One region of the Kitasatospora putterlickiae genome, then DNA from elsewhere that is predicted to be linked to it. Evidence: riboswitches for the same ligand, from Rfam matches in the RefSeq annotation. Region 1 holds a riboswitch; each other region holds the start of a gene.

Region 1 (8,888 bases):
GGCGAGCACGCCTGTTGCCGTTGCGCACCACTGAGTCATCGTCACGCGGCGAATTCTAGGGTGATGATCCTACGATGGTGTGAACGGATCTCGCCAAGTGACCGGATCTCGTCTATTTCCTGTCAATACCACGCCAATCAGTACTGCTTCGGGTCCGATCGGACGGTCCGTGGACCCCCGACCGGCGCCCCACCGGCCTCGCTAGTGCACAGCCGACAACCTGTGCAACAGGAGTAACGCCACATCGTCCGGACGCGAACGCCGTTCGGTGACGTTCAGGGTGAGCAGATCGGCCAATCGTTCCAGCGCCGGACCGGGCTCCACCCGGACCGGACCGGCGTTGCGCGCCCACGTCTCCAGCCCGCCGAGCATCCGCTGCACCGACTCGTCGTAGTCCTCCTCGCGGTCCTCCACCAGACCGTCGGTGTAGACGAGCAGCGTCTCGCCGGGCGTCAGCTGCTCCTCCGCCAGCGGGTACGGCCGGTCCGGGTCGACGCCCAGCGGCGGGCCGCCGGGCAGGTCCAGCTCCACCGCCTTGGCGTCCTCGGTGACCCGGACCGGGGCCGGGTGCCCGGCGCGGGCGGCCCGCAGCGTGCCGTCGGCCGGGTCCAGGGTCAGGTAGAGGCAGGTGGCGAAGAGTTCGGTGTCCAGTTCGGCCAGCAGCCGGCTGGTGCGGGCCAGCGTGGCGGCCGGATCGTGCCCGTCGGTCGCGTACGCGCGCAGACCGCTGCGCAGCTGTCCCATCACCGCCGTGGCCTCGGCGTTGTGACCCTGGACGTCGCCGATCACCAGGCCGATCCGGCCGTCCGGCAGCCGCAGCAGGTCGTACCAGTCGCCGCCGATCTGCATGCCCTCGGTGCTCGGCAGGTAGCGGGCGGCGCTGGCGATCCCGGGCAGCCGGGGCAGGGTGCGCGGCAGCATCGCGCGCTGCAGCTCGGTGGCCCGGTGGTGGTGCGTGTCGTAGAGGCGGGCCCGCTCCAGGGACTGCGCCAGGATGCCCGCGAAGGCGGAGTAGAGGGTGCGGTCCTCGCGGCTGAAGACCCGCTCGGTGGCGAAGGTGATCAGGCAGGAGCCGACCTGCCGCCCGGAGGCGACCAGCGGCAGCACCGCCCACGCGGCCGGGGCGAGCGGACCGCCGTTCCCGGCGCCCGCTCCCGGCGGGCGTTCGCCCTCCCGCCGCCGCCCGCGCCGGGCCGGCTCGCTGAACAGCGGGGCCGACCGGGCCAGCGCGCGCTGCATCACGCCCTCCGACAGGTCGGCCAGCCGGGTCAGCTCGGTGCGCAGCGGCCCGCCGTAGACGGTGTGCGCGACGGGCAGCAGCCGTCCCTCGTCGACCAGGTCCAGCAGGATGCCGGCCGCCCCGAACGCGGGGCGGGCGATGTCGGTCACGGCGGTGGTGACGTCCCGGACGGTGACCGCCCGGGACAGAGCCCGGGTGAGCGCCAGCAGCAGCGCCGACCGGGCCCCGGCGGCGGACGTCCCGTTGGCGCTGCCTCCCGAGCGGCTGACGGCGCGGCGTTCGCCGGGGGCGCGGCCGTGGTCGAGGTCGGCGATCAGCCCGGAGATCCGGACCGGCCGGCGGTGCACGTCCAGCATCACCTCGCCGGTCTCCTCGATCCGGACCACCCCGCCGTCCCGGCGCGGCACCCGGTAGCGGATCCGGTACGGCCCGCCGGTGGCGAGCGCCTCGGCGAGCGCGGCCTGGACGTCCGGGAGGTCCTCGGGGTGGACGACGAGGTCGAGGTCGGGCGCGGGGGCCGGGCCGCCGTCCTGCGGCACCGGCCGGCCGACCAGCCGGAGCGCCTGGACGTCCCAGTGGGTCTCGCCGGTGACCAGGTCGCGTTCGAAGGCGCCGTGCCCGGCGGCCCGGACGGCGAGCGAGAGCAGCGGGTGGGCCGTCCCGGCGGCCGGGTCGCCGCAGGTCCCCGGTCCGGGGCGCACCCCGTTCGGCACGGTGGCGACGGTGCGCGGGGCCGACGGCGCCCCGGCGTGCTCCAGCAGGTACGCCAGCCGGTGCGCGCAGGCGTCCGCGAGGGTCTCCAGCACGTCCAGGTCGCGTCGCGGGACGATCCCCCGGTGGGCGAGGGCGAGGGCGAGCACGCCGATCGGCCGCTCGTCGACGACCATCGGCAGGGTGACGACGGCGACCATCCCGGTGCCCATCCCGGTGTTCCGGTTCGGGTAGTCGACGCTGGTGCGCTCGGGGCTCAGTAGATAAGGGCGGCGTAGCCTCAGCGCCATCGCGGCGGGCAGCTCACTGGCCGGGTCGACCACGCTGTAGCGCTCGTGGGCCCAGTCGGGCAGGCCGTGGGAGGCGGAGAGCCGGAGCATGCCGCCGGGGTCCAGCAGGTAGAGCGCCGAGCCCTCGCCGGTGATCCAGCCCGGGCCCTCGGCGAGCACGGTGCCGAGCAGTTCGGCGGCGCTGGTGCAGCCGAGCAGTAAGCGGACGCAGCGCATGGCACTGCGCGCGGTGGGGCTGCTGCGCGGGTCCACGGGACGGCCGGCCTCTCCGGTTCCTTATGGGGCAGTTAATTCTTAATACCTTATTTCTTAAGCGGGTGAGGCGTGGGGTGAACGGCGGGTCCCGTGCCGCCGGATCACCGGTGTGCGGGCCACCCCGCCGGGTCCGGTACCCTTCTCCGTACGACGTGCCCGCCACGCGGGCGGCGTCGGACGGTACGGGGCTATAGCTCAGACGGTTAGAGCGCTTCCCTGATAAGGAAGAGGCCACAGGTTCAAGTCCTGTTAGCCCCACACCAGCCCGAAGGGCCCGGAGCGACGCTCCGGGCCCTTCGGCGTTCCCCGCCCGCCGCGCGGTTCAGGGGCGGGGCCAGCCGCGCAGACCGGCGGTCAGCACGGTGATCATGCGCTCCTGGGTCTCCCCGAGGTCCTCGGCGAGCTGGAAGGCGCCGCCGGTCGACAGCGCGGCGAAGCCGTGGGCCAGCGAGCGGAAGGTACGGGCGGCGTGGATCGCCTCGGAGCCCTCCAGCCCGTACTCGCGCAGCACCGCGACGATCACCCCGACCAGCCGGCCGGCCGCCGCGACCAGGTCCGCGTCCGGCTGCGGCGCCTGCGGCAGGGCGGCGTAGCGGTGCGGGTGCTCGGTGGCGTAGCCGTGGTAGGCCCGCAGGACGGCGGCGACCGCCGCGTCCCCGGCGCGCCCGAGCGCGGCCTCGGCGAGCCGGTCGGCCAGCTCCTCGGTGACCCGGACCGCCACCAGCCGGCGCAGCTCGGCGAGGCCGCCGCTGACGTGCTTGTACAGCGAGGGGGTGGCGACCCCGGCGCGGGCGGCCACGGCGGCCAGCGTGAGGGCCTCGGGGCCCTGCTCGTCGATGAGGGCGAGGGCGTGGCCGACGACCTGCTCGGGGGTCAGTCCGACTCGGGGCACTGCGGTTCTCCTAGCGAGGGGGAGGTGCGGGGAAGGGAGGGGCGCCGGTGCTCAGACCAGGTCGGCGAGGAAGGCCAGCAGGGCGTCGGCGGTGGCGCGGGGGTGGTCGGCCATCGGGTAGTGCCCCGCGCCCTCGATCATCACCTTGCGCGCGTTCAGCGCGGCGGCCTGCCGGTCGGCGACCAGCTCCGGCTTCGGGAAGTCGGGGTCCTTGGAGCCCATCACGACCAGCGCCGGGCAGCGCACGGCGGCGGTCCAGCCGGCGGGCGCCGAGTCGCCGCGCACGTAGCCGCGGGTGGCGGTCCTGCGGCCCGGGGTGCGCATCGCGTCGACCAACCCGGTCACGTACTCCTCGTGGTCGGCCGGCCTGGGGCCCGGGTAGGCCATCCTGCGCTGGTAGAGACCCCAGAACGCGGGCGAGCGCACCAGCAGCGCGCCCATCGCGCCGACCGCCAGACGCTGCAGGGCGCCCGGCGGCACGTTCTCGACGAAGGCGTCCAGCAGGACGATCCCGGCGACCCGCTCGGGGGCGCCCCCGGCGGCCCTGACCACGCTGGCGCCGGTGTAGGAGTTGCCGGCCAGCACGGCCCGCTCGATGCCCAGGTGGTCGAGCAGGGCGAGGACGTCACCGGCGATCGCGGCGGGGGAGTAGTCGTCCCAGCGGATCGAGGACTCGCCGAAGCCGCGCAGGTCCATGGTGATCACCCGGCGCCCGGCGGCGGTCAGCAGCGGGCGCAGGTGCCGGTAGGCGGCCCGGCTGTCGAGCATCCCGGGGAGCAGGACGACCGGGGCGCCCGTGCCGTGCCCGGTGTCGTCGAAGGCGATCCGGCCGCCGGGCAGGTCGAGGTGGCGGGTGACGGGGGCGACGGTGCCGTTCATGGGGAGCCTCCTGGGTGCGGGATCGGCGGCGACGTGCCGATAGCCATAAAGCTAAGGCTAATAGCCTTAGCCGTCAAGCTATCGACATGCGGACGCGTGGCCGGCCCCGCCGCGGAGGCCGGTCAGACCCCCTCCACCTTGAACGGGTCGTGCTCGGTCAGCAGCTTGTCCAGCCGCGCCTGGTCGACCCGGGTCACCAGCTCGGTGGTCTCCTGCCGGTCCCGGACCACCTTGGCCAGCGTGAACGTGGAGGTGATCGTGTAGAGCAGGCCGACGGCGAGGAACGCCCGGGTCCACGGCTCCACCGGAAGGAAGGCGATCCCGACGCCGAGGGCGGTGCCGGAGAGGGCGAAGGACAGCACGGCCTGGAGGTGGTACGCGGCCGTGGTGCGGGTCTGCATCGGTGCGCTCATGGCGCCAGGATGGCCGCGTCCGGCCCGGCCGCACATGAGTAGGCGTACTCAAGTGAGGGGCCGTTCGTTGACGTCCCGACACGTTCGGTAGTGTCAGTTGTCATCAAACGTCCCAAAACGCCCATCGGGCCGCGTGGTGCCCGATCCCTGTCCCGCCGACGGCAACGGACGGCTTGGAATCGGGGGGCTCTCGGATTAACGTTTGATAACGCAGCGCGGTCCGCAACGCCGTACCCAGACGGCACCGTGCGCCGTCGCCTAATCCCGCCGGCCGGCCCTCGGGCAGGCCAGGGAGCCGGGGAACCACGTTCCTTGGGGTGAATCGGCCAGGCCCAGGCCCAGCCGTAGGAGACCTTCCTGCTCCGAACCCGTCAGCTAACCCGGTAGGCGCGAAGGAAGGAAAGGAGCGCGCCTCCGTGGCGTCGACGCACACCCCGGCACATCCGTCCGGCTCCGGTACCCGGCTGCTCGACCATCCGGGCCCGTTCACCGGGCAGGGCCCGTTCGGCGCCCCGGCCGACGAGAGCGCCCCGCCGGCCGCCGAAACCAGCCGGCACCGGATGCCCCGTCAGTCCCGCGGCACCGCTCCCCTGCTCGGCGTCACCGCCGTCGCCGCCACCCTGGGCGCCACCGGCTTCGCCTCCGCCACCCCGGCCGCCGCGCCCGCCGTCGAGGCGCCCGACGAGCAGCCGGTCGCGCTCTCCGCCGACCCCGGCCTCGCCCTCGCCGCCCGCATCCAGCAGCAGGCCGACAGCCAGCGCACCGCGGCCGAGGAGAACGCCCGCGTCCAGGCCGCCCAGGAGGCCGAGGCCAAGCGCGCCGCCCAGATAGCCCAGCAGGAGCAGGCCAAGCGCGCCGCCGAGGAGGCCGAGAAGGCCAAGCTCGCCGCGATCAAGCTCCCGGTGAAGGACTACCGGCTCTCCGCCCACTACGGCCAGAGCGCCCGCTACTGGTCCCACCTGCACACCGGCCTGGACTTCGCCGCCGACCAGGGCGAGCCCGTCTACGCGGTCGGCCAGGGCACCATCACCTCGGCCGGCTGGGCCGGCGCCTACGGCTACCGGATCGTCGAGACGCTGCCCGACGGCACCGAGATCTGGTACTGCCACCTCTCCTCGATCATCAAGGGCTCCGGCAAGGTCGTCCCCGGCCAGCAGATCGGCAAGGTCGGCGCGACCGGCAACGTCACCGGCGCCCACCTGCACGTCGAGGTCCGCCCCGGCGGCGGCGCCCCCGTCGACCCGGAGGCCTGGTTCGAGCAGCGCGGCGTCGCCCCCTGACGCCTCCCGGCCCACGACGCGGTGCCCCGCCGGACGCGGTCCGGCGGGGCACCGCGCTGTCAGGGCGTCAGCAGGTGACGGGCGCGGTGACGGTCGCGGTCGCGCCGAAGCCCCAGGTGGTGGTCAGCAGGGTGGCCGTCACCGTGGAGCCGCACGGCGCGGTGGCCGCGAGGTAGCCGAACCCGCGACCGCCGGGCGGGAGGATGCCGCTGCCGGTGTCGGTGCCGAGCGAGGCGCCGCCGACGACACCGAGGGTCAGGGTGTAGGAGGCGTCCTGCGCGGTCCAGGTGGTGGTCGGCGTCGTGTAGCCGCCGGCCGTGACGGTGGTGCCGTCGACCGTGATGCAGACCCGGTTCTGGAGCACGCCGGCGAAGCCGTTGGCACAGGTGGACGTCGAGGCGGCCGTGGTGGTCGCCGCCGTGCCCGTGGTCCGCGCGGTGGCCTCGGTGGCGCCCACGACACCGAGCGAGGACAGCGTGGCACCGGTCGCCAGGACGGCTGCGAATCGCTTCATGAGGGTTCTCTCCTTCGGAAGACGGTGGCAAGAGGAGCCGTGTAGCGCATGTGACATGTCACGCTTCACGTGCCGGATGATGTCACCGTGCCCGACCCATCGCGCCTGATCGGCCCCAAAGCCCTCGATGAGTACCGGAATTGACCGCACGGTGGCTCGAATCCACGCTCCCGCCGCACCGGCGCTACTCCGCCTCGTCCTCCGTCGGCTCCAGCCCCGCCAGATAGGCGTCGATCTCCGCCTGCCCCGGCTCCGGCGCCAGCTCCGGGTACTCCTCCACCAGCAGCCGCGGCAGCCCCGGCACCGTCCACCCGCCGGCCAGCTCCAGCGCCACCCGGACCGCGGCCTCCTCGAACGCCCCGAAGTCCCCGGCCAGCTCCTCCGGCATCGGCCGGCCCAGCGCCGTCAGCTCCGCCAGGTTCCGGTAGCTGCGCTCCATCAGCCCCTGCTCCAGCAGCCGCCGCGCGCCGTCGGTGGCCATCCCGACCGCCAGCGTCCGGGCCCCGCCGTCCCAGCCCCCGTCGTCCACCGGCTCCAGCACGCCGTCCGCCTCCAGCGCCGTGAACGCCGCCGAACGCTCCTGGGCGGACAGCTCCCGGAACCCCTCCAGCCAGGCCCGCACCGCCGCCTCGTCGCCGGTGTCCACCCCGGCCGCGCGCAGCAGCAGCGCGTACAGCCGGGGCCAGGTCACCAGGTCCGCCCGGCGCAGCAGCCCGGCCGCCACCTCGCCCTGCCACTCGGCCTCGGCGTGCAGCCGCTCCTGCCGCTTGGCGTTCAGCCGCTTCGCCGCGCGCTGGTGGTCGACCAGCAGGCGCACCGCCGCGCCGTACGCCAGCGGGTCCTGCCCCGGCTCCGGCTGGACGTACAGGTACAGGCGTTCGTACAGCAGGTGCTCCACCACCGCGGAGGTCAGTTCGGGCCAGCCGTCGTGCATCCTGCCACCGCCCAGCTCCAGCAGCGCCAGCACCGCCCGCAGCGGGCCCTCGGCGACCGGCTCGCGGCCCTCCGCCTCCGCCCAGGCGAGCAGTTCGGCGGCCTTGGTGCGCGGGGCGAGCCGCAGGTCTTCGTCTTCCATAACCACGAACCGTAACCGCTGGTCGGGGATAGGGTCGGGAGCCATGGTTCCCGTCCGACTCACCGGGCCCCGGCTGGCCATCCGAGAGTTCCACCAGACCCCCGAGGACGTGGACGCGCTGCACGCGGTGTTCGGCGACCCGGAGGCCACCCGCTACCTCCCCTTCGCCCCGCGCGACCACGAGACCTGCGCGGACCAGGTCGCCCAGTTCCTGGAGGAGGCGGAGAAGGAGGACCGGACGGTCTACCGGCTGGCCGTCACCCGCCTCGCCGACGCCGACGACCCGGCCCGCGCCGTCCCGATCGGCAACGCCGCGCTCGGCCTCGTCGCGAACCGCGCCGCCCACCTCGGCTACGCGCTGCGCCGCGACGTCTGGGGCCTCGGCTACGCGGGCGAGATCGTCGCCCTGCTGCGCGGCCTCGCCTTCGGCCCGCTCGGCCTGCACCGGCTGGAGGCCCGGGTGGACGTCGACAACGCCGCCTCGATCCGGGTGCTGACCCGGGCCGGCTTCCGGCTGGAGGGCCGGGTCCGGCACGACTACCGGCGCCACGACGGCTGGCGCGACGCCTACCAGTACGCGCTGCTCGCCGAGGACACGCCGGCCGGGGGCGCTGTTCAGGGGGGATAACCCCACCCCCGGTTCGCCGGGGAGCCGGATGTCCGCCCCGGGCGCGCTTTGACAGGCTGTGGGAGTCAGCAGGACAGACCCCGAGCCCGAACCGCGACCGACCCGAGGGACCGAGACCGGCCATGAGCAGCCACAGCATGCAGCGCAACGAGTACGACGCGTACGACGGCGGCGGCGAGCGCCACCCCGTCGCCCGCCGCATCGAGGAGCCGCCGTACGCCTGGCGGGCCCCGTTCACCTCCTACTTCTACCGCGAGGTCGGCTACACGCTGACCGGCCTGCCGGTCGCGGTGGTCGGCTTCACCGTCGCCGTCGCGCTGTTCTCCCTCGGCCTCGGCACCTTCGTCACCGTGCTCGGCCTGCCGGTGCTGGCCGCGCTGACCACCTTCGCCCGCGGCTTCGGCGCACTGGAGCGCGCCCGGGTGCGCGGCATGCTCGCCCTCGACGTGTCCGCGCCGGCGCCGGTCCGCGCCGTCCGGCCGGGCGCCTGGGGCGCGATCACCGCCCGCCTCGCGGACGCGGCCGGCTGGAAGGCCGTGCTGTACCAGGTGGTGATGTTCCCGTGGGCGATCCTCAGCATGGTGCTGTCGCTGGTCTTCCTCTGCGTCGGCTGGACGCTCGCGCTCTACCCCGTCTACCACTGGGTGTTCCCGCGCTACGTCGACTGGCCGGGCTACCGGGTCGTCGACTTCACCGGCGACGACGGCGTCC
Region 2 (5,134 bases), on a different contig from region 1:
CGGCGAGGAGGCCGAGCGGGCGGGCGCCGAGGGCGCGGCGGCCGAGGCGGCCCGGCTGGTGGAGAAGCTGCAGGCCGAGCTGGCCGAGGTGCGCTCCGCGGCGCGCTCCGACCTGGAGCGGCAGCGGGCCGAGTCGGAGGACGTCCGGCGGGAGGCGGACTCGCTGCGCCGCAGGCTGCGGTCGCTGGAGAGCGACACCCGCCGGGCGCAGGCGGAGACCCGCAAGGTGGCCGCCGAGCTGGAGGCGGTCAGGGCGCAGGCGGCGGCCGAGCGGAGCGCGGCGGAGAGCGAGGCGCGCCGGCTGCGGCACCGGGTCACGGAACTGGAGAACGCCGCGGAGCAGAATCGCCGTTCGGCCCGCGAGGGGCGCAGCGTCGAGGACATGCGGCTACGGCTGCTGCTGGACACCGTGCTGCAGTCGGCCCAGGGGCTGCAGCGGGAGCTGGCGCTGCCGGTGTCCCAGATCCGCCCGGCGGACCTGGTGGAGGCGGTGGTGCCGGGCGCGGCCTCGCCGCACGACGTGGCGCGGCGCGGTCTGGCCGAGGACGATCCCGCGCTGCTGGACCAGCTGCTGGCGATCCCGCAGGTCCATCTGGTGGTGGACGGCTACAACGTGACCAAGACGGGCTATCCGACGCTGCCGCTGGAGCAGCAGCGGATCCGGCTGCTGGGCGGGCTGGCGATGCTGGCGCAGCGCACCCAGGCGGAGGTCACGTGTGTGTTCGACGGCCAGGACCTGGACGTGCCGGTGATCATGGCGCCGCCGCGCGGGGTGCGGGTGCGGTTCAGCCGGACGGGGGAGACGGCGGACGAGCTGATCCGCCGTCTGGTGCGGGCCGAGCCGCAGGGGCGCCCGGTGGTGGTGGTCTCGACCGACCGGGAGGTCGCGGAGGGCGTGCGGAAGGCCGGCGCGCGCCCCGTCGCGTCGGTGCTGTTGCTGAACCGGCTGGCCCGGCCGTAGCCGCTTCCGGGTGCGGGCCGGTCGGTATGACGGCTGGTCAGCGCCTGGATTGCGGTGTTGTGCGAGTTCTGTGAAGTCAGATCGGCGGTTCGGGTTCACGCGATCGGGGGAGTGGCGCGAACCGTGGATCTTCACTAGTGTCTGGCGTCAAACCTATTTTCCGGATTCTCACCCGTTCGGGTGAGGCCATTGGAAGAAGGAGCCGGTCCCTTGGCCTCCCACCGCCGTCCCAAGCAGCCGAGCCGCGCGCGGGTCTCCGTGCTCACCGCTGCCGCTGCGACCGCGGTCGCTCTCTCCGCCCAGGTCGCCGCCCACGCCGCGCCCAGCCCGTCGCCGAAGAAGGACGACGTCAAGGCGCAGATCGACCAGTTGCAGGAAGAGGCCGAGCAGGCCACCGAGAAGTACAACGGCGCCAAGGAGCGTGCCGACCAGCTGCGCAAGCAGGCGGACCAGCTGCAGGACCAGGTGGCCCGCGGCCAGGAGCAGATGACCCAGCTGCAGGCCGGGCTGTCCGAGGTGGCGGGCGAGCAGTACCGCACCGGCGGCATCGACCCGTCGGTCCAGCTGATGCTCACCTCCGACCCGTCCGGCTACCTGGACAAGGCCTCCAGCGTGCAGCAGGCCAGCTCCAGCCAGGCCGAGGCGCTCAAGGGCCTGCAGGAGCAGCAGCGCCGGCTCGACCAGCAGAAGGCCGAGGCGGCCGCCGTGCTGGCCTCGCTGGACAGCACCACCAAGGACCTCAACCAGTCCAAGGCCGAGGTCAACAAGAAGCTGAAGGAGGCCCAGGACCTGCTGAACTCGCTCAGCGCCGCCGACCGCGCGGCGCTGAAGGCGGCGCAGCAGCAGTCCGACCGCGCCTCGCGCGGCAGCGAGCGCACCGACCTGGGCAGCCTGCCGCAGGCGAGCGGCAAGGCGGGTTCCGCGGTCTCGCTCGCGATGAGCAAGCAGGGCTCGCCGTACGTCTGGGGCTCCACCGGCCCGAGCGGCTTCGACTGCTCCGGCCTGATGGTCTGGGCCTACGGCAAGGCCGGCGTCTCGCTGCCGCGCACCTCGCAGGCGCAGGGCAACTACGGCACCCGGGTGCCGTCCCTGGCCGAGGCCCAGCCGGGCGACCTGATCGTCTATCGCGACGACCGCAGCCACGTCGGCATGTACATCGGCAACGGCATGGTGGTGCACGCGCCGCGCACCGGTGACGTGGTGAAGGTGATGAAGGCCGACGCCATGAAGATCAACACGATCCGCCGGGTCTGACGGCTCGCCACGACACGCCCGGGGGTCCGCTGGGACTCCTGTGATCAGCGCCACCTCCGGTCGGAGGTGGCGTCGGCGTTTCGCGTGCGCTTTCGAACATCTGACGGACAATGATCAGCTCGCCGTGGGGATGTGATCACATTCGGTCATATTCACAAGGGAACTTGGGTATTCTTCCGACTTTTTTCTGACAAGGATTTGAACGGATCACGGATCTGTTACTAGGGTCGTGCCTCGAACCACGCACAGTCGATCACCCAGCCTGGGTGGCGGCGGGGTTCGCCGCCGAGTTCGTGAAGCAGCGGGACGGGGCCTTCGGGTCACCCGTCCGAACGAGGGCCCAGCAGTCGGGGGTCCGCTGTGGAGCGGAGCCGGGGAACCACACGTTCCTCCGGGGTGAATCGGCGCCAGGCCGGCCGCGCGAGCGGCGGGTGAGGCGTCGTAGGGCACGCTTCCGCCCGAACCCGTCAGCTCACCCGGTAGGCGGATGAGGAAGAAGGAGTCCGCCTTCGTGGCGTCCCATCGTCGTCCCAAGCCCGCCGGCCGCGCCCGTGTCTCGATCCTGACCGGTGTCGCCGCCGCTGCCGTCGCCCTGTCCGCGCAGTCCGGCGCGCACGCCGACCCGGCGCCGACCAAGGACCAGGTCAAGGAGCAGGTCGACCAGCTCAACGAGCAGGCCGAGGTCGCCACCGAGAAGTACAACGGCGCCCAGGCCAAGCAGCAGGAGCTGCAGAAGCAGGTCGCCGAGCTGCAGGACAAGGTGGCCCGCCAGCAGGCCGTGGTGACGGAGGCGCAGGGCGGCCTCGCCGAGATCGCCGGCGAGCAGTACCGCACGGGCGGCATATCGCAGACCGTCCAGCTGATGCTCTCCGCCAGCCCGGACAACTTCCTCAACCAGGCCGACGCCCTGAACCAGGCCGGCTCCACCCAGTCCGGCGCGCTGAAGGAGCTCCAGGAGCAGCAGCGCAGGCTGGACCAGGACCGCACCGAGACCCAGGCCAAGCTCGGCGAGCTGGAGTCCACCACCCAGCAGCTGAAGAGCTCCAAGGAGGACGTCCAGGGCAAGCTGCAGAAGGCCCAGGACCTGCTCAACACGCTCACCGAGCAGGAGCGCCAGGCGATCCGCGCCGCCGAGGAGAAGGCCGCCGCCGAGGCCAAGGCGAAGGCGGACGCCGCCAAGGCCGAGGCCGCCAAGGCCGCCAAGGAGAAGGCCGACGCCGAGCGCGCCTCCCGCGACACCAACCGCAGCAACCTGAGCGCGCCGTCCGCGCCCTCCTCGGCCCCGGCCGCCGCGGCGTCCAAGCCGGCCGCGCCCGCCGCCCCGGCCGCCAACAGCTCGCGCGGTGCGGCCGCGATCGCGGCCGCCGAGAGCAAGCTCGGCGCCCCGTACGTGTACGGCGCCACCGGTCCGAACTCCTTCGACTGCTCGGGCCTCACCGGCTGGGCGTACGCCCAGGCCGGCGTGTCGCTGCCGCGCACCTCGCAGGCGCAGGCCAACGCCGGCACCCAGATCGGCTCGGACATCTCCAAGGCCCAGCCCGGCGACCTGGTGATCTTCTACGGCGACCGCCACCACGTGGGCATCTACGTCGGCGGCGGCCAGGTCATCCACGCCCCGAAGCCGGGCGCGTCGGTCCGCTACGAGTCGGCGTCCAACATGCCGGTCAACACCATCGTGCGCCTCTGACCGAAGGTCGGCAGGCTCCGTCGGGCCCGGTCTCCCCACGCGGGAGGCCGGGCCTGCGGCTTTTCCCGGGCTCGTCGGGGCGCTCGGTCCGCGAACCGATCTGACGTCCGATAAGTGTCTGAATATTCGAGTTCGGAGGGGTTTGGAATCGGTTGCCCTGACTCGCTAACGTCTGCCACCGGACACCCGCTTCGACAGCCGCCCGCCCCGGTGCGGCGGCGGGCCGGGCCCAGGATCGGAGCCGACGTCGCATGGCCGTGCACCGCCGTTCCCCGCTGTCAGGTGCGCACGTGCTCGCCCGGGCGCTGGTGCTCACCGCGGCGGCCACCACCGCGTTGGGCGTGGCGACCGGTGGCAGCGCCCAGGCCGCACCCGGCTCGCCGGACGCCCCGGCCGACCGCAAGGACGTCAAGGCACAGGTGGAGCAGCTCTACGACGAGGCCGAGCAGGCCTCCGAGCGGTTCAACGCGGCCCAGGAGGCCCAGCAGCGGCTCCAGCACGAGACCGGCACGCTGCAGGAGCAGATCGCCGTCTCCCAGGACGAGCTCAACCGGCTGCGCGGCGACCTCGCCACCGTGGCCGGCGCCGAGTACCGGGGCGGCGGGATGACCAGGACCGTCCAGCTGATGCTCGCCACCGACCCGGCGGGCTACCTCTCCCGGGCCCGCGCCCTCGACCAGACCGCCGAACGGCAGAACGAGACCCTGCACGAGCTGCTGGGCCGTCAGCGGGTGCTCGACCAGCGCCGGGCCGAGACCACCGCCAAGCTCGCCGAGCTGGAGCAGACCCGCAAGGCGCTGGCCGAGAGCAAGCAGCAGATCCAGCAGCGGCTCGCCAAGGCGCAGCGGCTGCTCAACAGTCTCGGCGCCGCCGAACGGGCCCGGCTCGCCGCCCAGGACGCCCGTGACGCGGAGCGGCGCGCCGCCCGGGGCGCCGACCGGCTGGACTTCGGCAGCACCCCGGCCGCCTCCGAACGCGGCGCCGCCGCGCTGGCCGCCGCGGTGCGGATGGTCGGGGCGCCCTACGTGTACGGGTCCACCGGGCCCAAGGCGTTCGACTGCTCCGGTCTGATGTACTGGAGCTGGCGGCAGGCCGGAGTGACCCTGCCGCGCACCTCGCAGGCCCAGGCGTACGCCGGCCGGCGGGTCAGCCTCTCCGAAGCGCGGCCGGGAGACCTGGTGATCTTCTACCGGGACATGCACCACGTCGGGATGTACGCCGGCGGCGGGGTG
Region 3 (8,888 bases), on a different contig from region 1:
ATCCAGTGAGCGCCCGGTGAACGGCGTGGAGCGGGAGAACGGGGCCCGCCCACCGATCCGGGTGCTGATCGCGGACGACGAGCCGATGGTGCGGGCCGGGGTGCGGGCCGTGCTCGCCACCGACCCGGGCATCGAGATCGTCGCCGAGACCGGGGACGGGCGGGAGGCGGTCGACCTGGTCCGGCGCCACCGCCCGGACGTCGCGGTGCTGGACATCCGGATGCCCGGGACGGACGGCATCGCCGCCGCCGCCGAGATCCGCCGGGGCGCCGTCACCACCCGGACCGGGGCGCCGACCGGGATCGTCATGCTGACCACCTTCGGTGAGGACGACTACATCCTGCGGGCCCTCGGAGGGGGCGCCAACGGTTTCCTGATCAAGTCCGGCGAGCCGGAGGAGCTGATCGCCGGGGTCCGCTCGGTGGCGGACGGCGCTGCCTACCTCTCACCCCGGGTGGCCGCCCGGGTGGTGGCCCACCTCGCCGCCAGCGGGGCCGGTGGGCCTGCCGACCGCAGGGCCGCCGCCCAGCGCCGGGTGGCCGGGCTGACCGCCCGCGAACGCGACGTGCTGGCGCTGGTCGCCGCCGGGCTGTCCAACGGCCAGATCGCCCGTCGGATCGGGGTGGTGGAGGGCACGGTGAAGGCGCACGTCAGCAACGTCCTGGCGCGGCTGGGGGTGGCCAACCGGGCGGCCGCCGCCGTCCTCGCCCATGAGGCCGGTCTGGCCGCGGGCCCGTCGTCCTGACGCCGTGCCGGACGCCGTGCCGGGTGCCAGGACGGGCGTCGCCGGCAGCGGACGGAGCAGCAGCGGACCGAGCAGCCGCACGCCGCCCAGCGCGCCGACCGCCGCCGTCGCGGACGGCAGCAGAGCGACGACCACCGCCGCCGTGACCGTCCCGCCCAGGACCGCGCCGGCGAGCACGTCGTGCGGGTAGTGCACCCCGGCGGCGACCCGCAGGCCGGCCGTGCCGAGGCCGACGGGTACGGCCGCCCACGGCAGCCACGGCAGCCACGGCGCCCAGGCCACCCAGGCCGCCCGGCGCGGCCGCAGCAGCACCAGCCCGGTGGCCAGCGCGACGGCCAGGGTCGCGTGGTTGCTGGGGAAGGACCAGTCACCCGGCGGCGGGCAGTCGGCGAGCGCGGTGGACGGCAGGGCGGCCAGCGCCCGGCAGGGCCGCTCCTCGTCGAGCACGAGCTTCAGCAACTCGCTCGCCCCGTACCCGAGCACCGTGCCGAGGCCGGTGAGCGCGACGCCCGCGACCGCGTCGGCGGCCCGCCGCCCGCGCGCCGTCCACCAGCAGAGCACCAGCAGCAGGCCCAGCACCAGCAGCCCGGCCTCGGTGGCGGGCTCCAGCAGGGCGGCGAGCCGGGGCGGGGCGTCGGCGACGGCGTCGGCCACCCGGCGGTAGGCGTCGGCGGACCAGCCGGTGACCACCCGGACCGGTCCGTCCCCGCCCGCGCGCCCCGGCGCCAGCCACCCGACCGCGCCGGTGCCCGCCCCCAGCAGCACCACCGCGAGGGCCGTTCTGTTCCTGAGCGTGTTCGTCATGCCACGGACCGTAGGGTGCGGAGGGGGTGGCCGACCCGACCCGAAAGACAGGGGCCGACCTTGACGATCGTCAGGGTTGACGCGCACCCCGAGCTGTGTGGGCCGGACGGGTAGGTTCGGGGTGTGACGACGAATCCTCCGGGCGCGAAGCTGATCCTCCTCATCACCACCCACCGGGTGGCCCCCGGCCTGCTGTCGTGGCCCGCCTGGGAGGCGCTGCGGTCGGCCGGGCGGGTGCTCGCCGCCGACCCCGCCCACCCGCAGCTGCCCGCGCTGGCGCAGGCCGGCGTCGAGGTCCGGATCGTGGCCCCCGGCTCCGCCCCCGCGCTGGCCCGGCTGCTGACCGAGGGCCCGGCCGAGCCCGCCGGTCAGGACACCGAGCCCGCCGGTCAGCCCGCCGGTCAGGCCGGGCAGGACGCCGACGCCGGCCCGACGGTCTGGCTGGGCAGCCCGGACGGCGACCCCGGGCTGACCGACGCGCTGGCCCGCCTCGCGGTCGAGCACGCCGGCGAGGTGCCGGAGATCGAGGTGCTGCCCGGCTCGTACGACCTGCCGGGCGCGCGGCTGCTGGACCTGGTCTCCGTGATGGACCGGCTCCGCTCGCCGGGCGGCTGCCCGTGGGACGCCGAGCAGACCCACGCCAGCCTGGTGAAGTACCTGGTCGAGGAGGCCTACGAGCTGGTCGAGGCGATCGAGGAGGGGGACCGCGACATGCTCCGCGAGGAGCTGGGCGACGTCCTGCTCCAGGTCTTCTTCCACTCCCGGATCGCCGAGGAGCACCCCACCGGCGCCTTCTCGATCGACGACGTGGCGGGCGACATCGTCGACAAGCTGATGTACCGCCACCCGCACGTGTTCGGCGACGCCGAGGCGAGCGGTGCGGCCGAGGTGGAGGCCAGCTGGGAGGCGCTCAAGGCGGCCGAGAAGTCGGAGCGCGAGTCGGTGCTGGACGGCGTGCCGCCCGGGCTGCCCTCGCTCGCCTACGCGGCGAAGCTGGTGTCCCGGGTGCGCCGGGCGGGCTTCACGGGCGTGCCGGACGAGCCGTACGAACTGCCCGCCGGGCTGACGGCGGAGTCGGTGGGCCGGCTGCTGCTCGCGGTCGCGCAGCGGGCGCACGACGCCGGGGTGGACGTGGACGCCGCGCTGCGGGCCTCGGCGCGCGGCTACCGGGACGCGGTCCGCGCCGCCGAGGGGCTCAAGCCCGCCGAGTAGCCCCACCGAGTGGCCCCACCGAGTAGCCCAACCGGGTAGCCGCACCGAACAGCCCGGCCGGCCACGGCCGGGCCTCGGACGTCAGGCGGCGGCGACGTCCTCCACCGGCCGGCGCTGCGCCGGCACGACGACCTCGCCGATCGCCTCGCCGACCAGGGCGACGAGTTCGGCGAGCCGCTCCAGGTCGAGGTGGTCGGGCAGGTCGGCGAGGGAGACGATCCGCTCGCCGTCCGGTCCGGCCACGCAGAACAGGTCGATCGGGCCCAGGTGCTTCTCGGCGGTGTCGACCAGCGCGGCGACGTCGCTGGGCCGGCGGACGTCGCCGCAGACGCCGACGACGGGGCAGCCCGGCCGGTCGAGCTCGGTGGCGAGGTCCTCGGCGATCCCGACCCGCAGGTCGGCGATCAGCATGCCGGCGGCTCCCGCCGCGGTGAGCCAGCGGGCGAGGTCCGCCCCCGACCCGCCGTCGAGTACGGCGATCACGACGACCGAACCGTTGACCCGCATGGCTTGCTCCTCCCTGTGGGCGGCTCCGCACCGGCGCCCACGCGCATCTTGCGGAGGATCGTAGGCAGGTCCTGACCCTCCGCGACAGGAATTACCCCTCAGGTGACCAGGCTCACGCCTGCCGCGCCCGGCCGCTCGGGACCGCCGTCCCGCCACCCGCGCGCGCACCGTGCGGTGGGCCGGACACGCCCGGGATACCGTCGACCCATGCCAGCTCAGCCCGCCTCCGCCCGTCCGCCCCTGTTCACCTGGGAGTTCGCCGCCGATCCGTACCCCGCGTACGCGTGGCTGCGCGAGCACGAGCCGGTGCACCGGACCACCCTGCCCAGCGGGGTGGAGGCGTGGCTGGTCACCCGGTACGCGGACGCCCGGCAGGCGCTCGCGGACGGCCGGCTCTCCAAGAACCCGGTGCACCACAGCGAGCAGGCCCACCGCACCGGCCGGGTCGGCATCCCGGGCGAACGCCAGGCCGACCTCATGACGCACCTGCTGAACATCGACCCGCCGGACCACACCCGGCTGCGCCGGCTGGTGTCGAAGGCGTTCACGCCGCGCCGGGTGGCGGCCTTCGAGCCGCAGGTGCAGCGGCTGACCGACCGGCTGATCGACGGCTTCGCGGCCCGCGGGTCCGCCGACCTCATCCACGAGTTCGCCTTCCCGCTCCCCATCTACGCGATCTGCGACCTGCTCGGGGTGCCGGCCGAGGACCAGGACGACTTCCGGGACTGGGCCGGGATGATGCTGCGGCACACCAAGCCGGGGCAGGGCGGCGGCCAGCGCGGCGGGGTGGGGCGCGCGGTGAAGCGGATGCGCGCCTATCTGGCGGAGCTGATCCACCGCAAGCGGGCGGACCTCGGCGACGACCTGATCTCGGGGCTGATCCGGGCCAGCGACCACGGCGAGCACCTGACCGAGAACGAGGCCGCGGCGATGGCCTTCATCCTGCTCTTCGCCGGCTTCGAGACGACGGTCAACCTGATCGGCAACGGCGTGTACGCGCTGCTGCGCAACCCGGGGCAGCGCGCCCTGCTCCAGGAGTCCGTCGCCCGCGGGGAGAGCGCTCTGCTGGAGACCGGGATCGAGGAACTCCTGCGCTACGACGGGCCGGTGGAACTGGCCACCTGGCGGTTCGCGACCAGCCCGCTGACCATCGGCGGGGTGGAGATCCCGGTCGGCGACCCGGTGCTGGTGGTGCTCGCGGCGGCGGACCGGGACCCGGCCAGGTTCGCCGACGAGAACACCCTGGACCTGGCCCGGACGGACAACCCGCACCTGGGGTTCGGGCACGGCATCCACTACTGCATCGGCGCGCCGCTGGCGAGGCTGGAGGGGCGGGCCGCGCTGGCCACCCTGCTGACCCGGCTGCCGGACCTGCGGCTCGCCGCGGACCCGGAGGAGCTGCGCTGGCGCGGTGGTCTGATCATGCGTGGACTCCGTGAACTTCCGGTGGAATTCACGCCGGAGAAAGCGCCCGTCGGGAAGGCTCCGGAGACCGGCTCGGAGACCGGCTCGGGGAGCTGACGGCGGGCCCGGGCGGGAGCTGACGGAACCGCACGAGGCACTGACGGGCGCTCTCCGTTACCCGGTTACCAGGCATCTGAACCACCCTCAATCCGGACATACCGCCCCGGTTGGTAGGCAATCAATCACATGACGTGATGTCCATGTGATATCGGCGATATGAGCTTGTGATTGCTCTGAAGATCTGTCTACTCTCCGTGGAGCCCGCAGCTGCGGGCCCCGTGCGCGGAACGCCGAGTCCTGCCCGCCGCGCCACGGGAAACCGACCAGAACCCTGGGCAGGGGCGGGGGACCCAGGTTTTGCGCCGTCTCCCACGGCTAGGGGTGAAGCCGCCTCAGCGCGGCCGGGCCACCTCCCGGTCCGAACCCGACAGCTCACCTCGCAGGCGTGCGGAGAGGGACCTCTTCATGCTGCTCGTTGGAACCGGTCGTCACCGTCGCCGTACCCAGGCCGAGAAGGCCATCGCCGTCGCCGGCGTCGCCGGCGTCGGACTGGCGATGCCGATCCTCAGCGCCACCGGCGCCTCCGCCGCCCCGGTCTCCACCTGGGACGCGGTCGCCCAGTGCGAGAGCGGCGGCAACTGGAGCATCAACACCGGCAACGGCTTCTACGGCGGCCTCCAGTTCACCGCCAGCACCTGGAAGGCGTTCGGCGGCGCCGCCTACGCGCCGCAGGCCAACCAGGCCTCGAAGGCCCAGCAGATATCGGTCGCCGAGAAGGTCCTCGCCTCGCAGGGCCCGGGCGCCTGGCCGGTCTGCTCCAAGAAGGCCGGCCTGACCAAGGGCGGCGCCCCGGCGGCGGTCGACACCTCGACGCCCGCCAAGCCGGCCGCCCCGAAGCCGCAGGTCCCGCAGGCCGCCCAGGAGGCCAAGCCGCAGCAGGAGGCCCCGAAGGCCGCCGCGCCGAAGCACGCCGCGCCCAAGCAGGAGACCCAGCAGGCCGCCAAGCCGCAGGCGGCCCAGCCGTACGCGCCGAAGCACGCCGCCCCCAAGCAGGAGGCCCCGCAGGCGCAGCAGCAGTCGCCGGCCTTCTCCGGCAAGGCCGGCTGGGACGCCGACGCCAAGGTGTACTGGTACCAGAGCAACGGCGCCTGGTACTGGACCAGCCACCAGGGCGTCTACCAGCAGTACGCCGGCCAGCAGGCCGCCCAGGCCCCCGCCGCGCAGCAGCAGCAGCCGGCCGGCCAGGGCTACACCGTCCGCTCCGGCGACACGCTCGCCGGGATCGCCACCGCCCAGGGCGTCTCCGGCGGCTGGAAGGCCCTGTACGACGGCAACCGCGCCACCGTCGGCACCGACCCGAACCTGATCGTCCCGGGCCAGGTCCTGACCCTCGCCTGACGACCGGTCCGCCCGGTCTGACCGGGCGGGCGAAACCGGACGGACGAAGCGGACGGACGAAGCGGATGGACGGAGGGGGCCGATTGGGCCCCCTTCGTCCGCATCCGGACCTCTCCGGCCGGGCAACCAGGTGAACTACCGGTGGGTAGCCGGGCCACACGCTGAGACGGAACCGAGGTCGACGTGGCCCGGACAGCCCGTGCGGTTAGGCTCTGGTCGTAACGACTCCGCAATCGTCCGGCCGACCGCACCCCACGTCAGCCGACCCTGCTTCCGCTAGGAGATGCCTCGTGCCGTCCATCGATGTCGTCGTCGCCCGTGAGATTCTCGACTCGCGCGGCAACCCCACGGTCGAGGTCGAGGTCGGCCTCGACGACGGCAGCACGGGCCGTGCCGCCGTCCCGTCGGGTGCCTCCACCGGTGCCTTCGAGGCGCTGGAGCTCCGCGACGGTGACAAGAACCGCTACTTCGGCAAGGGCGTGGAGAAGGCCGTCCTGGCCGTCATCGAGCAGATCGGCCCGGAGCTGGTCGGCTACGACGCCACCGAGCAGCGCCTGATCGACCAGGCCATGCTCGACCTGGACGCCACCCCGGACAAGTCCTCGCTCGGCGCCAACGCCATCCTGGGCGTCTCGCTGGCCGTCGCGCACGCCGCCTCCGAGGCCAGCGACCTGCCGCTGTTCCGCTACCTGGGCGGCCCGAACGCGCACGTCCTGCCGGTCCCGATGATGAACATCCTCAACGGCGGCTCGCACGCGGACTCCAACGTCGACATCCAGGAGTTCATGATCGCCCCGATCGGCGCGGAGTCCTTCTCCGAGGCCGTCCGCTGGGGCGTCGAGGTCTACCACACCCTCAAGGGCGTGCTGAAGGAGCGCGGTCTGTCGACCGGTCTGGGCGACGAGGGCGGCTTCGCCCCGAACCTGGACTCCAACCGCGAGGCCCTGGACCTCATCGTCGAGGCCATCCAGAAGGCCGGCTACGTGCCGGGCAAGGACGTCGCGCTGGCCCTGGACGTCGCCTCCTCCGAGTTCTACGAGGACGGCGCCTACCAGTTCGAGGGCAAGGCGCTCACCTCCGCCGAGCTGATCGAGTACTACGCCGGCCTGGTCGCCGCCTACCCGCTGGTCTCCATCGAGGACCCGCTGGACGAGTCGGACTGGGACGGCTGGAAGGCCATGACCGACAAGCTGGGCGACAAGGTCCAGCTGGTCGGCGACGACCTGTTCGTCACCAACCCGGCCCGCCTGGCCCGCGGCATCGAGACCGGCACCGCCAACGCGCTGCTGGTGAAGGTCAACCAGATCGGCTCGCTGACCGAGACCCTGGACGCCGTCGAGCTGGCCCAGCGCAACGGCTACCGCTGCATGATGTCGCACCGCTCCGGCGAGACCGAGGACGTCACCATCGCCGACCTCGCCGTCGCCACCAACTGCGGCCAGATCAAGACCGGCGCCCCGGCCCGCTCCGAGCGCGTCGCCAAGTACAACCAGCTGCTGCGCATCGAGGAGATCCTCGACGACGCCGCCGAGTACGCCGGCCGCGGCGCCTTCCCGCGGTTCAAGTACGAGGGCTGAGCCCGCCCGGCGGCGCCCGGCGCTGGTGGAGGCGATCGGCGCGGAGGTGGCCTCGGTGCTCGGGCACGCGGGCCCGATGGACGTCGAGCCGCACCTGCCCTTCGTGAAGCTGGGCTTCGACTCGCTCACCGGCATCGAGCTGAAGACCCGGCTGGCGGCGGCGACCGGTCTCGAACTGTCCGGCACGCTGATCTACGACCACCCGACGGCGGCGGAGCTCTCCGACCACCTGCTGGAACTGCTCGACGGCGACCCGGCGGACGGCGCGAACGCCCTGCTGGACGACCTCCAGCGGCTGGAGCGGGCGCTGGTCGCGCCGCCGGCGGACGAGCATCTGCGCGAGGAGATCGGCGGCCGGCTGGAGACGCTGCTGTGGAACTGGCGGGAGGCGACCGGCGGCCGTCCGGACCCGGTGTTCCAGGACGCGCGGAACGACGCGGCGGCGGATCTGGACGCGGTCAGCGACGACGACATCTTCGATCTGCTCGACCAGGAGTTCGGCGACCACTGAGCGCCGGTCGTGTACGCCGGATCACTTCGTTCATCATGTGTTGTCGACTTCGTTTGATAGCCTACTGTCACTTGCAAGGGTGTTGAGCGTTGGTGGTGGAGGCCCCCATGACTCCGGCGAAGGTGCGCGGCGGTTCGGCGCCCGACAAGGGTGAGCCGGCCGTCGGCCTGCGGGAGCGCAAGAAGGCCCGGACCCGGGCCGCGATCCAGCAGCAGGCACTGCGGCTGTTCCGCGACCAGGGCTATGACGCCACCACCATGGAGCAGATCGCCGAGGCGGCCGAGGTCTCGACGAGCACCATCTTCCGCTACTTCCCGACCAAGGAAGAGCTGGTGGTCTCGGACGAGCAGGAGGCGTTCTTCATCAACGCCTGGCGGGAGCAGCCCAAGGAACTGCCCCTGGTGCGCGCGCTGCGGTACGCCATCAGGAGTACGTTCCAGGGGCTGTCCTCGACGGAGCTCGGCGCGCAGCGCGACCGGGACGTCCTGATGCTCACCGTGCCGGAGCTCTGGGCGGCCAGCCTGGGCAACGTCGCGGAGGCCCGGCAGACCATCATCGAACTGGTGGCGGAGCGCGGCGGCCGGCCGCAGGACGACGTCCAGGTCCGGGCGGTGAGCGCCGCGGTCTTCGGCGTCATCCTGGACGCGATGCTGCGGTGGGCCCAGGACCC

What was found. A riboswitch is a leader RNA that binds a small molecule or an ion and turns the genes downstream of it on or off. The one in region 1 is predicted to bind cyclic di-AMP.
Region 2: linked by a shared signal. The riboswitch ahead of ABD308_RS33155 (C40 family peptidase) and the one ahead of ABD308_RS08090 (M23 family metallopeptidase) in region 1 are both predicted to bind cyclic di-AMP.
Region 3: linked by a shared signal. The riboswitch ahead of ABD308_RS15315 (LysM peptidoglycan-binding domain-containing protein) and the one ahead of ABD308_RS08090 (M23 family metallopeptidase) in region 1 are both predicted to bind cyclic di-AMP.

What each region holds. Positions count from the first base shown of each region.
Region 1 covers NZ_BAAAKJ010000069.1:924-9,811, forward strand. The annotation lists partial or broken gene ABD308_RS08060 (sensor histidine kinase) at 1-39, opposite strand, end outside; gene ABD308_RS08065 (SpoIIE family protein phosphatase) at 202-2,493, opposite strand; tRNA gene ABD308_RS08070 (tRNA-Ile) at 2,681-2,754, shown strand; gene ABD308_RS08075 (TetR/AcrR family transcriptional regulator) at 2,819-3,388, opposite strand; gene ABD308_RS08080 (alpha/beta fold hydrolase) at 3,440-4,267, opposite strand; gene ABD308_RS08085 (YiaA/YiaB family inner membrane protein) at 4,390-4,680, opposite strand; cyclic di-AMP (ydaO/yuaA leader) riboswitch at 4,926-5,084, shown strand; gene ABD308_RS08090 (M23 family metallopeptidase) at 5,097-5,960, shown strand; gene ABD308_RS08095 (hypothetical protein) at 6,028-6,474, opposite strand; gene ABD308_RS08100 (hypothetical protein) at 6,659-7,549, opposite strand; gene ABD308_RS08105 (GNAT family N-acetyltransferase) at 7,593-8,177, shown strand; gene ABD308_RS08110 (sensor domain-containing protein) at 8,300-8,888, shown strand, end outside.
Region 2 covers NZ_BAAAKJ010000374.1:190-5,323, reverse strand. The annotation lists partial or broken gene ABD308_RS33165 (NYN domain-containing protein) at 1-961, shown strand, start outside; gene ABD308_RS33160 (C40 family peptidase) at 1,172-2,215, shown strand; cyclic di-AMP (ydaO/yuaA leader) riboswitch at 2,562-2,716, shown strand; gene ABD308_RS33155 (C40 family peptidase) at 2,727-3,902, shown strand; gene ABD308_RS33150 (C40 family peptidase) at 4,154-5,134, shown strand, end outside.
Region 3 covers NZ_BAAAKJ010000147.1:1,940-10,827, forward strand. The annotation lists partial or broken gene ABD308_RS15285 (sensor histidine kinase) at 1-9, shown strand, start outside; gene ABD308_RS15290 (response regulator) at 86-745, shown strand; partial or broken gene ABD308_RS15295 (phosphatase PAP2 family protein) at 932-1,549, opposite strand; gene ABD308_RS15300 (nucleoside triphosphate pyrophosphohydrolase) at 1,673-2,761, shown strand; gene ABD308_RS15305 (SDR family NAD(P)-dependent oxidoreductase) at 2,843-3,268, opposite strand; gene ABD308_RS15310 (cytochrome P450 family protein) at 3,476-4,789, shown strand; cyclic di-AMP (ydaO/yuaA leader) riboswitch at 5,044-5,192, shown strand; gene ABD308_RS15315 (LysM peptidoglycan-binding domain-containing protein) at 5,198-6,130, shown strand; gene eno (phosphopyruvate hydratase) at 6,421-7,707, shown strand; gene ABD308_RS15325 (acyl carrier protein) at 7,754-8,218, shown strand; gene ABD308_RS15330 (acyl-CoA-like ligand-binding transcription factor) at 8,326-8,888, shown strand, end outside.